Regions from separate parts of the Sedimentibacter sp. MB31-C6 genome, predicted to be linked through region 2. Evidence: riboswitches for the same ligand, from Rfam matches in the RefSeq annotation. Region 2 holds a riboswitch; each other region holds the start of a gene.
What was found. Region 2 has a riboswitch for S-adenosylmethionine ahead of metK (methionine adenosyltransferase). Riboswitches for the same ligand answer to the same signal wherever they lie in the genome.

Region 1 (2,212 bases), 1.5 Mb from region 2:
GTTACTATTGATATGATTTACTTTCATTTGTTAGTACACTCCTAATAGCAGAAATACTGCCTAAAATCTTTTTAGCGGTGGAAGGTTTATTCATTGTATAAATATGGATGCCATCAACACCCCAGGATAATAGGTCTATTATCTGACCTATTGCATAGGACATTCCTGCTTCTTTTAAAGCTTCAGGATTGTTTGCATATTTATCTAATATCCTTCTGAATTTTTCAGGAATTGTATTACCTGTAAGATTTACTATAGTGTTAATTTGATTTTTATTAAGTAAGGGCATAATTCCGGTAATTATAGGTAAATCAATGCCCTTCTTATGTGCTTTATCATAAAAATTATAAAATGCTTCATTATCAAAAAACATTTGAGTTACCAAGAAATCAGCACCTGCATCCATTTTTCTTTTTAGAAATTTAATATCAGCATCTAAATCTTTTGCATCTGGATGCTTTTCAGGATAGCATGCAGCTCCAACACACAAATTTGAATTTCTTTTGAAATATTTTATCAGTTCCACTGAATTTTTAAATCCATTGGTTGGAAAATTATCTGATACAGAGTCTTTTGGATAATCTCCCCTTAAAGCCAAAACATTTTGTACATTATTTTCATTTAGGGAAGTTAATATATTATATATTTCATTTTTTGCTGAAGAAATGCAAGTAACATGAGCAATAGATGTTAAATTGTACTTGTTTTGTATATATGAAGAAATTTCAACTGTTTTGTCTTTTGTACTTCCACCTGCTCCATAGGTAACACTCATAAAATCAGGTTCTAACTTATATAGTTCGTCGATTGAATCATATATTGTATTAACCGGATAATTTGCTTTTGGTGGAAATATTTCAAAGGATATCAAAGGTTTTTTTTCAGTAAAGTTATCTACTATTTTCATTTAATCCTCCTAAAATAAAAAATCTCTCCCGACATTGGGAAAGATATTATCCATATGCATTCTCATCTGCCGGTTAAAAACCGCTGGAATTAGCACCGTATACATAGATTGGTTGCCGGACTTCATAGGGCCAGATCCCTCCGTCGCTCTTGATGAATTTATTTAATTTTCAATTAGTATATAACTAATAATATCTATATGTCAAGTAAATATTTTATTTGATATTGTAAAAGGAGGAAAGTTTTACAATTAGCTCTTGCAATTAATTTTTTGTTTTGATATAATTAAACACAAAGTTAATATAATACTGTGATTGGAAGCAGTAGGTTTGTTCACAATTTAAGAGAGCCGTCGGACGGTGTGAGACGGTATTGTAAAAGCTGAACTCGTCCATGAGTATTTGAAGCGAAATAAAGTAGTTTCAAACGGTTATACCGTTATAATATTTAAGTGAGGCTTAATGTCTAATTTGGGTGGTACCGCGGAATCTTCGTCCCAGCAGGGATGAAGATTTTTTGTATTCACTAACACAATTAAATAATAATTAAGAAAATAGATTAATATGGAGGCTAAACATGAAAACATATAATCCGCAAGTTATTGAAAAAAAGTGGCAGGAAATATGGGATAAAAATGAAACTTTTAAAGCGAAAGACAATAAAGAGCAAAAGAAATTTTACGGTCTTGTGGAATTTCCATATCCATCGGGAGTAGGATTGCATGTAGGACACATACGTGCATATACTTCTCTTGAAGTAATATCAAGAAAAAGAAGATTAGAAGGATACAATGTATTGTTTCCTATTGGATGGGATGCCTTTGGGTTACCTACAGAAAATTATGCAATTCAAACTGGAATACATCCTAGAGAAGTAACAGACAGAAATATTAAGGTGTTTACTCAACAATTAAAGACAGCAGGATATTCCTTTGACTGGTCAAGAACTGTAGATACTACAAATCCAGATTATTTCAAATGGACTCAATGGATTTTTGTTCAATTGTTTAAGCATGGATTGGCTTATAAAGATAAAACTTATGTAAATTTCTGCAATAGCTGTAAAGTTGTACTTGCAAATGAAGAATCACAAAATGGAGTTTGTGATAGATGTGGTAGTGATGTTATACAACTAGAGAAAGATGTTTGGTTTTTGAAAATAAGAGAATATGCTGATAAACTTTTGGATGGGTTAAACGAAGTTGACTTTTTGCCAAGAATTAAACTTGAGCAAGAAAATTGGATTGGTAGATCATATGGAGCAGAAGTTGATTTTAAAATTAAGGATATAGATGAATCATTGAGAG
Region 2 (2,212 bases):
TCTTCCAGTCAATCCTGAATCCCCTTGAGGGCCTCCAATAACAAATCTACCTGTAGGATTGATAAAATATTTTGTATTCTCATCGATTAATTCAGCTGGTACTGTTGTTTTTATTACATGCTCCTTTAAGTCTTTTTCAATAGTGCTTATTTCAATTTCAGGGTCATGTTGAGTTGAAATTACAATGGCATCTACTCTAACAGGTTTATTATCATGATACTCAATGGTAACCTGTGTCTTTCCATCAGGTCTTAAATAACCCAAAATACCATTTTTTCTTACTTTTGAAAGTTTTAGAGATAATTTATGTGCCAAACTGATAGGCATAGGCATAAATTCAGGTGTTTCATTACATGCAAACCCAAACATCATACCTTGATCTCCAGCTCCTGTTGCATCGTTTTTGTCTAAATGAGTTTCTCTATACTCTGCCGCTTCGTTTACTCCCATAGCAATATCTGATGATTGTTCATCAATTGCAGTTAATACAGAACAAGTTTTGTAATCAAAGCCATACTCCGCATCTGTATAACCAATATCCTTTATAGTATTCCTAACTATTTTAGGAATATCTATATAGCAATTAGTGCTAATTTCTCCTGCTACTAATACAAGACCAGTTGTTGTTACAGTTTCACATGCAACTCTACCAAATGGATCTTGTTCATAAATAGCATCTAATATTCCATCAGATATTTGATCACAAATTTTATCAGGATGTCCTTCTGTTACAGACTCTGATGTAAATAACCATTTTTTCATTTTATGATCCTTTCTATACTTTACTTTTCTTTTCATTGTGAAAGCATAATGACTAATTTATATAGTTTAAAAAATAAAAACCTCTTCCATAGAAGAGGTTCTATCTACATATATAGCCTCATCTTTCGGAAATCCGCGGGATTTGGCACCTTGAATAAATCAGGCTGCCGGGTTTCATTGGGCCTCGTCCCTCCACCACTCTTGATAAGGATTGTTACAATTCATAATATCATATAGATTTTTTTATGTCAATAGCTGAACTTTAAATATTTTTGGAACTTAAATCCTTTTAAAACGTCTAAATAAAAGCGTATATTACAATCCTTACATTTCTATAATTTACTATATTAATTAAATAAATACATGTTAATTTATACTTTATATGTGGTATAATGGACAAGCATAAATTTAAATACATAAATACAGAAGGGAATGATTAATTTGTTTATAAAAAAAATTGCAGCTATTTCTGCTACTATGATTCTATTATTAACATCATCAGTATTCGGCAGCGACTTATACACTGTTTATGATTTATCTGAGGAAACTAGACTCTCTACGGGTATTACATATGAAAGAATTGAAAAATACACTTCTCAAGGGTGGATGAACATAAATGTTGTTCGCACAAACCTAACAGACCCGTATACAAAAGTAGAACCTGTAACAAATAAAGAAGGTGTATCTAACAGGGGAACATTAAGTTCTATGTTAAAATCATCTGGAGCTGTAGCAGGTGTTAATGGAGACTTTTTTTACATGGGAAATCCAACTTATACATATGGACCAATAATTAAGGACGGGGAAATTATCACATCTCCTCTACCTTACAGTTATGGATACCCATCAGTAACAAGATTATTGGATGGTACAGTGGATATATCACTTTGGAATCCTAATATTACACTTTATGGCTCAGATGATATTCAATATGATATTGTTGTTATGAATAAAACTTCTAATATTGATTGGGGCCCAACTATACTAACTTCTGATTGGAATAAAATGTCTCCTGGTTATAGCGGAGATAAAGATATATTAGAAGTAGTTGTAGTAAACAATACAGTGTCAGAAGTAAGGAGAAATCAACCTTCAACTATAATTCCAGAAGAAGGTTACATCGTTGCAAGTTGTAATCCTGACACAATAGAAAAAATGACAAATTCCTTTAAATCTGGGCAGCCAGTTTCATTGAATATTGAATTAGATTTTAACACTGAAAACATAGACTGGTCTTTTGGTGGGTTAAATCATCTAGTTAAAAATGGTGAAATAAATGATATTAGTGATGAAGTACTCGGTGCTCATCCTCGTACTGCAATAGGTTTTAATAAAGACAATACAGAAATGATTTTAGTAACTGTTGATGGAAGAAATAAGGAATATACAAGTATAAAACAAACAGAACTAGCTCAAATTATGGTTGATTTAGGTGCTTACAATGTTGTCA
Region 3 (2,212 bases), 700 kb from region 2:
GAAACATCAAAATATTTGGATATTTTAATTATTAATTCAATTCCTGGTTTTCTTTTGCCACTTTCATATAGTGAAACTGTTGATTCTGAAATGCCAAAGATTTTACTAAATTCTTTTGCGGTGAGTTTGTTTTTAATACGTATTTGACGAATCCTCTCATTATAATTCATAATATCGCCAACTTCCTTTTGCAAATTGATTACAAAAAGTCACCTCATAACTTTTTGAGTGTTAATCTAATTATAATGTAGACTTTGATAAAAAACAACAAAAAATTGCAAAAAGTAAATATATTTGATAATTATTGACAAAATGCAAAGTATGTTTTATTATTTAATAATACAATATAAGTTTTTTTATATAGAAGAATTGAATATTAATACGGGGGGTATTAAATTGGAATTCATCGTTGATAATTATCTTAGTATATCTAATTTTGAGTTATTATTGAATTATATTCATGAAAACACAACACAAGATGAAATTTATAATAAGCATCTATTAATTACTATAATTGGATGTATCGAAGGAAATATACAATTGGAGTTGCAAAATAATTCATTCCATATGTATTTCAATGGATATAATATTGATGGTAAAGATAAAATAGATTGTGATAATTACATTTTGTCCAGTATTTATAATAATATAAAAGTTAATAGTGATTTAAATGATTTTATAATTAAATATTTTGACTTATGGCATGGACATAATGAGAATTCAGATTTTCTTTATGATAAGTATCATAAGGACTATTTAAAAGAAAACTTTCAAATATTGTTATATGCTATAAAAGAAGATATTAAAAAGGCAGGGAATATTAAGGATAATGATAATTTAAATAAATATCAATTATTGTTAAATGATTTAATTGATAAATTTTGCAGAAATTAATTAAAAGGTATTGACATAAGTAAAAAATTAGTATAAAGTACTTTCTAATAAATGAATATTTACTTCTTATCAAGAGAGATGGAGGGAGCGGCCCTTTGAAGTCTCGGCAACCTACAGTTTACTGAAAGGTGCTAATTCCGACAAAGTATAACTTTGAGAGATGAGGAGATGATTATATTAATCCTCTCTTCAAGGGGATTTTTTATTTTGCTGTGCAAGAAGCGATATTCCTTTAAATATAATTTATTCAGGGAGGAAATATGAAAAGTAATTTTAAAAACATTGAATCTAAATTAGTGCAATCTTTAGAAGAATTTGAAGAAGGGGAATCTAGAGTATATCCATTAATCCAAAGTACTACTTATAATTATAAAGATCCAGATTATGTTGCTGGTTTATTTGATTTAACTGAAACTGGACATATGTATTCAAGAATTAGCAACCCAACTGTAGCTGCTTTTGAGAATAAAATAGCTCAATTGGAAGGGGGTGTTGGAGCTGTAGCTGTTTCTTCTGGGCAGGCTGCTACAACGATGGCTATATTAACTATTTGTAACTCCGGTGATCATATAGTTGCTGCTTCTACAATATATGGAGGAACTTTTACATTACTAGCTTCAAGTTTGAAGAATTTAGGTATTGAAACAACTTTTATAAATCCAGATAATACAGAGGATGAAATAATAGCTGCATGTAAGGAGAATACAAAGGCAATTTTTGCAGAAACAATAGGAAATCCAGGGTTGAACATATTAGATTTTTCTAAATTTTCTAAAATAGCTATAAAAGTAGGTGTTCCTTTAATAGTTGATAATACAATAGCTACACCATATTTATGTAGGCCGTTTGAATATGGTGCTAATATAGTTGTACATTCGACTACAAAATATATTGATGGTCAAGCTACAGCAGTTGGTGGAGTAGTAGTTGATGGAGGAAATTTCGATTGGAATAATGGAAAGTTTCCAAATATGGTTGAACCTGATCAAAGCTATCATGGACTAAGTTATTTTGAGAAATTTAAGGAAACTGCTTATATAACTAAGGCTAGAACCCATATATTAAGAGATTTTGGTTCTACTATGAGTGCGTTTAATGCTTTTATATATTTGAGAGGACTTGAAACTCTTCATATCAGAATGGATAGACATAGTGAAAATGCATTAAAGATAGCTGAGTTTTTAGAAAATCATGAAAATGTTCTATGGGTTAATTATCCAAAGTTAAAAAGTAGTTCTTATTTTGAATTAGGAAATAAATATCTTCCAAAGGGTGGAAGTGGAATAATCTTGTTTGGAGTCAAAGGTGGAGCTGAAGG

Region 1: it holds a riboswitch for S-adenosylmethionine, as region 2 does, so the genes downstream of both, metF (methylenetetrahydrofolate reductase [NAD(P)H]) here and metK (methionine adenosyltransferase) in region 2, are expected to answer to the same signal.
Region 3: it holds a riboswitch for S-adenosylmethionine, as region 2 does, so the genes downstream of both, U8307_RS02785 (O-acetylhomoserine aminocarboxypropyltransferase/cysteine synthase family protein) here and metK (methionine adenosyltransferase) in region 2, are expected to answer to the same signal.

Annotation. Positions count from the first base shown of each region.
Region 1 covers NZ_CP142396.1:2,774,342-2,776,553, forward strand. Annotated here, with positions in the region: gene U8307_RS13380 (vitamin B12 dependent-methionine synthase activation domain-containing protein) at 1-27, opposite strand, end outside; gene metF (methylenetetrahydrofolate reductase [NAD(P)H]) at 5-907, opposite strand; SAM riboswitch class I at 967-1,066, opposite strand; T-box leader at 1,208-1,408, shown strand; gene leuS (leucine--tRNA ligase) at 1,483-2,212, shown strand, end outside.
Region 2 covers NZ_CP142396.1:1,245,002-1,247,213, forward strand. Annotated here, with positions in the region: gene metK (methionine adenosyltransferase) at 1-762, opposite strand, end outside; SAM riboswitch class I at 878-973, opposite strand; gene U8307_RS05950 (phosphodiester glycosidase family protein) at 1,195-2,212, shown strand, end outside.
Region 3 covers NZ_CP142396.1:544,932-547,143, reverse strand. Annotated here, with positions in the region: gene U8307_RS02795 (helix-turn-helix domain-containing protein) at 1-170, opposite strand, end outside; gene U8307_RS02790 (hypothetical protein) at 397-894, shown strand; SAM riboswitch class I at 958-1,061, shown strand; gene U8307_RS02785 (O-acetylhomoserine aminocarboxypropyltransferase/cysteine synthase family protein) at 1,155-2,212, shown strand, end outside.